2 linked regions of the Thiocystis violascens DSM 198 genome follow. The protein of the gene in region 2 interacts with the protein of the main gene of each other region in a pairwise test. Links are inferred from orthologs where the notes say so. Each region holds a gene or a part of one and is shown on either strand. Other genes may lie near its edges.

The links. The genes of interacting proteins can lie anywhere in the genome.
Region 1: the proteins of lpdA (region 2) and odhB interact in binary tests that used the Escherichia coli proteins (3 or more experiments, as listed by UniProt). The link is inferred for Thiocystis violascens DSM 198 from one-to-one orthologs.

Annotation. Positions count from the first base shown.
Region 1 is NC_018012.1:4,193,566-4,199,010, forward strand. The notes cover bases 851-3,850. They hold odhB (2-oxoglutarate dehydrogenase complex dihydrolipoyllysine-residue succinyltransferase), read right to left. Parts: upstream 2,978-3,850; coding sequence 1,724-2,977; downstream 851-1,723. Other genes in these bases: THIVI_RS24030 (restriction endonuclease), read right to left, coding at 851-1,547; THIVI_RS18650 (2-oxoglutarate dehydrogenase E1 component), read right to left, coding at 2,974-3,850. Also shown: THIVI_RS18640 (hypothetical protein), read right to left, coding at 1-629; more of THIVI_RS24030, read right to left, coding at 831-850; more of THIVI_RS18650, read right to left, coding at 3,851-5,445. UniProt on the Escherichia coli protein: E2 component of the 2-oxoglutarate dehydrogenase (OGDH) complex which catalyzes the second step in the conversion of 2-oxoglutarate to succinyl-CoA and CO(2).
Region 2 is NC_018012.1:3,716,340-3,722,056, forward strand. What follows is about bases 174-3,014. They hold lpdA (dihydrolipoyl dehydrogenase), read right to left. Parts: upstream 2,530-3,014; coding sequence 817-2,529; downstream 174-816. Other genes in these bases: THIVI_RS16500 (hypothetical protein), read right to left, coding at 174-801; THIVI_RS16510 (ATP-dependent 6-phosphofructokinase), read right to left, coding at 2,763-3,014. In the rest of the region: more of THIVI_RS16500, read right to left, coding at 97-173; more of THIVI_RS16510, read right to left, coding at 3,015-3,770; aceF (dihydrolipoyllysine-residue acetyltransferase), read right to left, coding at 3,841-5,571; aceE (pyruvate dehydrogenase (acetyl-transferring), homodimeric type), read right to left, coding at 5,606-5,717. UniProt on the Escherichia coli protein: Lipoamide dehydrogenase is a component of the glycine cleavage system as well as of the alpha-ketoacid dehydrogenase complexes.

The sequences.
Region 1 (5,445 bases), 480 kb from region 2 along the record:
ACGTACTCGCGGACGAAGCATTTTAAATTTACCTTCTTGCCGCGTTGAGTGAGTTCACTTACCACAGACTTTTTTAGTTCCTTGTTCTGCTCAAGCTCTTCGATGTTCAATATAGGTGCGATGGTCTTCTTTAGGGATGTACCTGGCATTTCATGCAACGCCGTTGTTGTGTACTCAATGCTTTGAATGGGAAAGCCGGCGTGTTGAGCATGATTTCGCAGCACATCAAGGGTGCGATATGCCAGGGATGTGTCATAGTGTTCGGAAAATAGCTCTGCAATTTTTTTCGAGTCGGCTTCATTAGGAAGGACGATCTTAGTAGCATGACGAATGAAGTCGACGTATGAGCGGGTTGCGCTGAGGAGGTTGGAGAGCTTTCGATTTAGTAACCGACGAATTCCCATTTGCTCCATGCCCTGCCCGAAGCCAACAAGAGCGGTCTCAAGAGAGCTTGTCAGCATGTCGCTTTCAAAGTCGAGGTAATTTCGAGCAACAGCATCGAATTTTTCTTCTGACGCAATAGTGAGTTGCATGCGCTCATGGGCGTTAGCTGTTTCGGAGAACTGGTCAGATGAGATCAACACTTCGCGAGTGTCACCGAGAATGAAACGATTGAGGATGTAGTGCATGAAGTTCCCTAACGTCAAGACTAAACCGGGGCCGTTCCGGTACAAGAGTACAGATTTTATTATCTGAAAACCGGCGCATCGTCAACGACTTTGTGAGATTGCGGGGAACAAGAGGGAGGAAATTCAGGGGCAGACCATGTTTATTCGCTGAAAGGCGGGAAATGAAAAAACCTGGTCTGTCCAGGGTTTCCTTTAGAAAGTTTATACTGACGTTAACCATGACATGATGGAAGAGTAATCACTTAAAGTCAGTATGTTTCTTGATTGTTTTGATACAGCAATGGCATCTCTAGTGAAAAATGAGGTGGTTACTACCACGCCTTTATGGGCTTCTTGTTGTATTACATTTCCCAAAAGCCTTTGAACAACTCCTATCCCAACCTTGTTATCAGGGGTATATCTTTTGCATTCAATCAAGCTTACGGTGCTTCCAGTTAAAGGAGATTTATGGACCGCTATAATATCCATGCCACCATCCCTTGTTTCGGGTGTTAGCTGAACCTCAAAGCCATGATTTCGGAATACGGCTGCAACGAACTCTTCGAACTTTCTAGGCGATATTGTATATAATTGTTCTGGATGCTTTTTGAAATATTCGATAAGCTCTAGTTCAATGTTTAGGCAAATTATTCTTGATTGAATTTCGACTAGCCTTTTTTTTCTGCTCCAGTCAAAACCCGCAAAGAGTTTTAATGATTCATCTTGGCCATATAATGATATTACTTTTTCTAATTTTTCATTTTCGATATAGTCTGCTTTGAAGAGAGAAATAAGTTCTTCGTCTGAGAGGCGTTCCCCGCTTTTCAGCTTATCAGAGGCTTTGCGGGCATTCCTCCTATGCGCACCCATATCTGGAGGGGGTAACGGAGTCTTTCTCCTTTTTCTCTTCTGTAAGGGTGGTGTTGTCAGTTCTTCCATATCAGTTTCGTGTAAGTGAAATTCAGTGAAATTCAGTGAAATTCAGTGAAATTCAGGGACCGACCACGTTTATTCGCTGAATGTCGGGAAAGGGAAAAACGTGGTCTGTCTCGGGTTTCCGCCGTGTTTCCCCTGAACGGACGCATCAGGGACTCCAATCGACGTCCGCGCCTCCGCTACACCCGCAACAGCAACCTTGCCGGATCTTCCAGAATCTCCTTGATCGCGACCAGAAATTGCACCGCCTCGCGTCCGTCGATGATCCGATGATCATAGGTCAGGGCCAGATACATCATGGGGGCGATGACGATCTGGCCATTCTCCACGATGGGACGCTCCTGGATCTTGTGCATCCCTAGAATCGCGCTTTGCGGCGGGTTGAGGATGGGCGTCGAGAGCAGCGAGCCGAAGACGCCGCCGTTGGTGATGGAAAAGGTGCCGCCGGTGAGTTCCTCGTAGCTCAGGCTGCCGTCTTTCGCCTTCTGGCCAAAGTCGGCGATGCCCTGTTCGATGTCGGACATGCTCAACTGGTCGCAGTTGCGCAGGGTGGGCACGACCAGTCCGCGCGGGGAGCTGACGGCGATGCCGATGTCGAAATAGCCGTGATAGACGATGTCGTCGCCGTCCACCGAGGCGTTGATGGCGGGGAAGCGCTGGAGCGCGTCCACCGCCGCCTTGACGAAGAAGGACATGAAGCCCAGACGCGTGCCGTAACGGGTCTCGAACAGTCCTTTGTACTTCTCGCGCAGTTCCAGCACCGTCTTGAGGTTGACCTCGTTGAAGGTGGTCAGCAGGGCGGCGTTTTGCTGCGCCTGGACCAACCGCTCGGCGATGCGCGCGCGCAGACGGGTCATGGGCACCCGCTGTTCTGGGCGTCCGGCCTCGCCGGTCAGACTGGGGGCGGGCGCTTCGCTGAGATTGAGCGCGTCCGGGTCGTGCTCGGGCGCCGCCTGTTCGCGCTCGTCCAGCCACTGCACCACGTCGGTCTTCTGGATCCGGCCATCCTTGCCGCTGCCGGGGATCTGCTGAGGGTCCAGGTTCATCTCCTTGACCAGCCGGCGGGCGGCGGGGGCGATTACCTGCCCAGGGCGCGGTCGCTGGGGCGGCGAATTCATGGGGGCGACGGATTCGAGCGGCGCCCGGCTGGAAGGCGACGTGACGCTGGGACGCGGCGTGCCGGGCGCCTTGCGCGCGCCGGACTCGATGAGCCCGAGCACGGCGTCGGCCTGCACGAGATCGCCCTCGCGGGCCTGGATCGCGCCGAGCACGCCGTCCACGGGGGAGGGCACCTCCAGCACGACCTTGTCGGTTTCGAGATCGACCAGATTCTCGCCCTCCCGGACCTGGTCGCCGGGTTGTTTGTGCCAGGCCGCGACGGTGGCGTCGGCGACGGATTCGGGGAGTGCGGGGACGCGGACTTCGCGGCTCATTGCGGGGGGATCCTTTTGTTCATTTTCGGGTTGAATTGGCCGGTCAGGGCTTCGTCGATCAGCCGTTCGTGCTGCTCGACATGGGCGGCGCGATGCCCGACGGCGGGGGCCGCGGAACTGGCGCGTCCGACATAATAGGGGCGTTTGCCCATCTGGATCAGATTGTGGAAGCGATGCTTGATCTGGTCCCAGGCGCCCTGGTTCTGTGGCTCTTCCTGGCACCAGACGATTTCCTCGGTCGCGCCGTAATGATCGATCGCAGCGGCGAACGGTTCGCTGGGAAAGGGATAGAGCTGTTCGAGTCGGATGATGGCCGCATTGGTCAGACTGCGGGCGCGTCTGGCCTCCAACAGATCGAAATAGACCTTGCCGCAGCAGAAGATCAGCCGTTCCACCCCGGCGGGGTCGATGGGATCGATCTCCGGGATGATCGTCTGAAATTGTCCGCCAGCGAGTTCGTCCAGCGAGGAGACCGCCAGACGATGCCGCAGCAGGCTTTTGGGCGTCATCACGATCAGCGGTTTACGGTAGTCGCGCACCATCTGGCGACGCAGCAGATGGAACATCTGCGCCGGTGTGGTGGGGACGCAGACCTGGATGTTGTGCTCGGCACTGAGTTGTAGGAAGCGTTCGATGCGCGCCGAGGAATGTTCCGCGCCCTGACCTTCGAGACCGTGCGGTAGCAGCATGACCAGCCCGCAGCACAGACCCCATTTGGTTCCGGCGGAGGTGATGAACTGGTCGATGACCACCTGCGCGCCGTTGGCGAAATCGCCAAACTGCGCCTCCCACAAAGTGAGCGCGGTGGGCTCGGCGGTGGCGAAGCCGTATTCGTAGCCGAGAACGGCCTCCTCGGAGAGGATGGAGTCGATGGCGATGAAGGCACCTTGAGTGTCGCTCAGATGCTGAAGTGGGGTATAGGAGTCGCCGGTCAGTTGATCGTGGATCTTGGCGTGACGGTGGACAAAGGTGCCACGCCCCACGTCCTGCCCGGATAGACGCACCGGGATGCCGGCGTCGAGCAAGGTCGCATAGGCCAGATTCTCGGCGAAGCCCCAGTTCAAGAGTTGATCGCCCTGGCCCATCTTGCGCCGCTCGTCCCACAGTTTTTCGACGCGCGGATGGAGCGCGAAGCCCTCGGGCAGCCGCAGCATGGCTTCGGTGAGCGCCTGGAGTTTGGCGAGCGGGACGCCGGTGTCCAGATCCTGATCCCAGTCGGTGCCCCGGCAGAAGCCCCAGTCGACCCGATAGAGATGATCGAGCCCGCAGAGCACCGGGCGCGCGACCACCACGCCCTGTTCGAGCGAATCGCGGTAGTCGGCGATCATGGCGTCCACCGCGTCTTTCTCGATGACGCCCCCGGCGACGAGCCGGTCGGCATAAACGGCGCGCGGGGTCGGATGGTTGCGGATCTTGGCGTACATCATCGGCTGGGTCACGGCCGGTTCGTCGGCCTCGTTATGACCGAGACGGCGATAACAGACCAGATCGATGATGACATCCTTGTGGAACTGGTTACGGAAATCCAGCGCCATGCGGGTGACGAAGATCACCGCCTCCGGGTCGTCGCCGTTGACGTGAAACACGGGCGCCTGAACCAGCTTTCCGACATCGGTGCAATAGGCGCTGGAGCGCGCGTCCAGCGGGTGGCTGGTGGTGAAGCCGATCTGGTTGTTGATGACGATGTGGACCGTGCCGCCGGTCGAATAACTGCGGGTCTGCGAGAGTTGCAGGGTCTCCATCACCACGCCCTGGCCGGCGAAGGCCGCGTCGCCGTGGATCAGCACCGGCAGAACCAGATTCCCCGCGCGGTCGAGCCGGCGGCGCTGGCGGGCGCGCACCGAACCCTCGATGACCGGGTTGATGATCTCCAGGTGCGAGGGGTTGAAGCCCAGCACCAGATGGACGATGCCGCCAGGGGTCTCGATGTCGGTGGCGAAGCCCATGTGGTATTTGACATCGCCGGCCATCTTGCGCCAGTCCATGTGAACCCGGCCCTCGAACTCGTCGAAGATGTCGGTGGGCGGCTTGCCGAAGAGGTTGGTCAGCACATTCAGGCGTCCGCGATGCGCCATGCCGATGACGATCTCCTGCTGACCCTTGCGCCCGGCGCGCTGGATCAGCTCGTCGAGCATGGGGATGAGCGCGTCGCCGCCCTCCAGCGAGAAGCGTTTCTGGCCCACGTAGCGCTGGTGCAGATATTTCTCGAAGCCCTCGGCGGCGGTCAGCAGGGTCAGCAGCCAGCGGCGATCGGCGTCGTCCAGTTCGGGCGTGGCGCGATAGCCTTCGAGGCGCTTCTGGATCCAGCGCCGCTCCGGGGTGCTGGTGATGTGCATATACTCGGAGCCGACCGTGCCGCAGTAGGTCTGCTCGACCATCGCGACGATCTCGCGCAGCGGCATGCGGTCGGGGGCGTAGAGCGAACCGGTGTGGAAGACCAGGTCGAGATCGTTCGGTTCCAGGTTGTG
Region 2 (5,717 bases):
CGGACAGCCATTCGATGGCGGCGGAAACCTTGGGAGACCGGGAGATCGTTAAATCGCCGACCAAATCAAACGCGAGCTGCTGATGTGTCAAATGAGTCAGCCCAGTTGACTGGGAGAGCAGAGTGCATTTTCCAGTTCTTCCACATCGACGAACGCATGATAGACGCCAAAGCGTTCGAGTGATTCGGGTAGCCCAAGGAAAGCATGAATCAGTTTCGCTACACCCACCCACTCGGCGGCGCTGGATGGCCCTTTCATGTCTCTGGCATTGTAGAAGTCAAGGAAGACGAGGCGAGAAGGAAGTTCGTTGACATGTGCGACAAGGTATTGATGTGCAAGGCGGTTCACATATTGGTAGAAATGCTCTGACCAAACTTTGTTTGAGCGCGGGGCATAGAATACGCGCGCTTCCTCAAGCGCGGCATCAATGATCGCTCTGGACTTTAGGCCAGCTTTCGATGGAGGTGACAAGACCTCCGCGACATGCGCCTTGGCTTCGACGAGGACGAACCTCTCTCGATTCGTGACGGCCAGCCCATCCCAAACCGGACCGCGACGGGGCCAGAAATCCGTCAGGTCGCGGATCGGAAACTCGCCGATACCAAGCATCCTGAAAGCCGCTTCATCGCGATACTCCGCAAAGTGCGTGAAGCCAATTGGCGAGCACCAAGCGAGCGTTTCATCCTCCTCGATGGCACCCGCATCGCGGAGTGCCTGCTCGATGAGATGAGGTGCCTTGGCGACGGCAATCTGGAGCCAGCGCTGGCTTCCGGCTGTTGCGAACTCGGGTTCCTTGGGCATGGATTTGGATGCACCCTAACGCTTCTTCGGCGCAATCAAATCCGTAATCGACCCATGCGCCATCTCCGCCGCCAGCCCGATGGTTTCGCACAGGGTCGGATGTGGGTGGATGGTCAGCCCGATGTCTTCCATGTCCGCGCCCATCTCCAGCGCCAGCACGGCCTCGCCGATCAGTTCGCCGGCGTTGGGTCCGGCGATGCCGGCCCCAAGGATGCGCTTGGTCTCGGGGTCGAACAGCAGCTTGGTCATGCCCTCGTCGCGATGGATGCCGAGCGCGCGGCCGCTCGCGGCCCAGGGGAAGACGCCTTTTTCGTAGGGGATGCCGTCGGCCTTGGCCTTGGTTTCGGTCAGCCCCATCCAGGCGACCTCGGGGTCGGTGTAGGCGACCGAGGGAATGGTCAGCGGGTCGAAGAGCGCGGGCAGTCCGGCGATCACCTCAGCGGCGACCTTGGCCTCGTGAGTCGCCTTGTGGGCCAGCATCGGGCCGCCAACCACGTCGCCAATGGCGAAGATGTTGGGCACGTTGGTGCGCATGTGCTGATCGACCTTGATGAAGCCATGCTGATCGACCTTGACCCCGGCGGCCTCGGCATTGATCAGCTTGCCGTTGGGCAGACGGCCCACCGCGACCAGCACCTTGTCGTAGGTCGACTCGCCGGGATGCTTGCCCTCGAAGACGGCCTTGATGCCCTCGGCGCTGGCGCTCAGACTGGCGACCTTGGTTTCCAGCATGATCCGGTCGTAGCGTTTCTTGATGATCTTCTCGACACAGCGGACCAGATCCAGGTCGCAGCCGGGCATGAGTTGGTCCTTGAACTCCACCACGTCGATCTTCGAGCCGAGCGCGCTGTAGACGCTCGCCATCTCCAGACCGATGATGCCGCCCCCGACGATCAGCATCCGCTCCGGCACATCGGCCAGCGCGAGCGCGTCGGTGGAGTCCATGACGCGCGGATCTTCATGCGGAAAGCCGGGGATTTTGATCGAGGACGAACCGCAGGCGATGATGGCCTGGTCGAACTGGATGCGTACCCGGCCTTCCTTGGTTTCGACACCGATGCGATTGGGCGACTCGAAACGCCCGCTGCCCTGGATCACCTGCACCTTGCGCTGCTTGGCCATGGCGGCGAGTCCGCCGGTGAGCTTGGCGACCACCTGATTCTTGCCCGCGCGCATCTGGTCGAGATCGACCTCGGGGGCGGCGTAGGTGACGCCCATGACGCCCAGCGTTTTGACCTCTTCCATGATGACGGCGGTATGCAGCAGCGCCTTGGAGGGGATGCAGCCGACATTGAGACAGACCCCGCCGAGCGTTTCGTAACGCTCGATCAGGACCACTTTCTTGCCCAGATCGGCGGCGCGGAAGGCGGCGGTGTAGCCGCCGGGACCGGCGCCGAGGATCACGACCTCGGTCACCAGATCCGCCGGGCCTTGATCGCCGGCGACGTTTGCCGCGGCGCCGGATCTGACGCGGGCGGCGGCTTCGCTGTCGACCTCCAGCGTGAGGATGGCAGCGTTTTGCGAGACCCGGTCGCCAACCTTGACGCTGACGGACTTGACGGTTCCCGCGCACGGAGCGGGAATTTCCATGGTCGTCTTGTCGCTTTCGAGGGCGATCAGTGACGCTTCTTCAGTGACTTGGTCGCCGGGCGATACCAGCACCTCGATGACTTCCACATCCTTGAAGTCGCCGATATCCGGAACCTTGATTTCGATCGTTTCGTTCATGGTGCAATATTTCTCTATGGCCTGAAGCGGCGCTGGGTGATCAATGAATTCGATTGGGAGGGAATGCTAAACGATCCGGGCGCGTGAGGCGAAGGTCTGCGTCGGATTGCTAAGGATGCGGAGCGCCGTCAGAGGCGTGACACCGCAGAGCGGTATCACGAGAAATCATGTCGATCAATCCACGAACAACGGTTGGTGTCTGGGAGATCGCGGGAGACAACTTGGCAGGTGGTTCAGGTCGCCAGGAAGCGGTTAATCTCCAGCAGATGCATGGGCGGTTGGTTATTGCCATCCAGGGCCTCGTTCAGTGGGACCAACCGATTGGTCTTCCCCTGCTTGCCCGCGAGTACATGGCTCTTGCCATCAAGCGCCGCCTGGACGGCGAAGACGCCAAGTTCGGTGGCCAGATAGCGATCCAGCGCCACTGGCGAGCCGCCGCGCTGGACATGACCCAGCACGCAGGTGCGCGTCTCGAAGCCGTGGCCCTCGATGTCCGCCGCCACCCGGCTCACGCCCCCTTCGCAGGCGCCTTCGGCCACGACAATGATGTGGCTGCGCTTGCCGCGGGAACGGGATTCCTTGATGCGCTTGACGATGGTGTCGGGGTCGTAGGCGTGCTCGGGAATCAAAATCTCCTCGGCGCCGCCGCCGATGCCCGTGAACAGGGCGATCCAGCCGGCATGCCGTCCCATGACCTCCAGCAGGAAGATGCGATCGAACGCCTCGGCGGTGTCGCGCAGACGGTCGGCGGCATCCAGCGCGGTATCCAATGCGGTGAAAAAGCCGATGGTCCAGTCGGTGCCACCCAAATCGTTGTCGATGGTGCCGGGCAGTCCGATGATTTGCCCGGACCAATGCTCGGCGAGCGACAGCGCGCCTTGCATGGAGCCATTGCCGCCGATCACGAGCAGGGCCTCGATCCCGAGTCCTTTCAGGGTACTCGCCGCGCGCTCCAGTCCCTCGACATGATGCATCTCGGGACAGCGGGCGCTGCCCAGGATGGTTCCGCCGCGATGGATGATGTTGGCGACCGAGCGCGCGTCGAGGGTCAGGTATTCCCCGAGCAGCACCCCGCAATAACCGCGCTGGAAACCGATCACCTCCAGGTTGTGATACACCGCCGTGCGCACGATGGCGCGCAGGCAGGCATTCATGCCGGGAGCGTCTCCCCCACTGGTCAGAACGCCAATGCGTCGCGGTCTCTGCGTGCTCAAGTGGTCGGCCTCTTTGGGGGGAATCATTTGGATGGCGTGAATCGAAGGGGTTTGTCTCGTGACACCACGACGCGGCGTCACGAGAAAAAAAGAAGTTTTACAGCAATAACCGACGAATATCCCCCAGCAACTGCCCCAGCAAGGCCGTGAAGCGTGCCCCATCGGCCCCGTCGACGACACGGTGATCGTAGGAAAGCGAGAGCGGCAGCAGCAGTCGCGGCGCGAACGCTTCACCGTCCCAGACCGGCTTGATCGCGGAGCGGGAGACGCCGAGAATGGCGACCTCAGGGGCGTTGACGATGGGCGTGAAGGCGGTGCCGCCGATGCCGCCGAGACTGGAGATGGAGAAGCAGCCGCCCTGCATGTCGCCGGGCAACAGCTTGCCGTCGCGTGCCTTGGCGCTGAGGTCGGTCAGTTCGCGGGCCAGCGCGTAGAGACTTTTCCGGTCCACGTCGCGCACCACGGGCACCAGCAGTCCCTTGGGGGTGTCGACCGCCACGCCGATATGCGTGAAGCGTTTGTGGATCAGGTGTTCGCCATCGCCGCTCAGGGATGCCTTGAGGATCGGCATCCGGTTGAGCGCGGTGGCGACGACCTTGAGCAGGAAGGGCAGGAAGGTGAGCTTGACGCCTTCCTTGGCGGCCGCCTCCTGCTGGTTCTTGCGGAAGGCTTCCAGTTCGGTAATGTCCGCCTCGTCGAATTGGGTGACATGCGGGACGGTGATCCAACTGCGATGCAAATGCCGTCCGCTAATCTTCTTGATGCGCGGCAGTTCGGTCAGCTCGACCTCGCCGAAACGGGCAAAATCGATCTCGGGGGCCGAGGGGAGCTGGAAGGGCAGCGCCGTCGCGGAGGCGGCGCCCGCGCCCTGGGTGAGCGCCTGTTTGACGAAGTTCTGCACGTCGTCCTTGACCACGCGACCCTTGGGGCCTGACCCCTTGACCCGCGCCAGGTCGACGCCGAGCTGGCGCGCGAAGCGGCGCACGCCGGGGCTGGCGTGTGGCTTACGGCCTTTGGCGATGGCGGTCATATCCTCCGGACGCGGCAGCACCGGCGCCTGTCGGCGCTCGGCCTCGCCGTGTGCCCGCACGCTGACGGTCGAGCGTTCGGCGGCGGTGTCGGGGATCGATGTGGCGGTCTGACTCGGCGTCGGTCGGGGCGGCGGACGCTCCGCTTCCCTGGCTGCTGGCGGACTGGTCTCGGCGCCGGGTTCGGCGCGCAGGGTCAGGATCAGATCGCCGGGGTTCAGGGTATCGCCGAGCTTCACGACTACTTCCTCGACCACGCCCGCCTGAGGCGAGGGAATCTCCATGGTCGCCTTGTCGGTCTCCAGCGTCAGCAGGGATTGATTGACCTCGATCCGGTCGCCGGGGGCGATCAGGATCTCGACCACCGGGACATCGCTGAAATCGCCCACGTCCGGCAGGACGACCGAAACCGTCTCGCCGCTATCGACGGATTTTCCCGGCGCTTTGGGTGCGGGCCGGGTCGCGAGCGTGGCGGCCGATGGCCGATACGGCTGAACTTCCGGTGTCGCGACGGCTGGCTCCGCCGTCGGAGTCGAGACATCGCTTGCCTCCGCCGTCTCCGACACCTCAAGTGTCATCAGCGGCGAACCCTGGCTGATTTTGCCTCCGACCTTGGCGATAATCTCCTTCACCACGCCGCTCTTAGGCGAGGGAATCTCGATGGTCGCTTTTTCGCTTTCTAGGGTGAGCACGGATTGCTCGACTTCGATCCGGTCACCGGGGGCGACCAGGATCTCGATCACCTCGACATTGGAAAAGTCCCCGATGTCGGGCAGCAGAATTTCTTCGACGGTTGCCACGCTGTGTCCTCCTGGGCCTGTGTTGCCGGGTGCTTCAAACCGTGACCGGGTTGGGCTTTTCCGGGTCGATGCGGTACTTCGCGATGGCTTCTGAGACCATCGTCGTGGGGATTTCCCCTTCGTCCGCCAGTGCCTTGAGCGCGGCG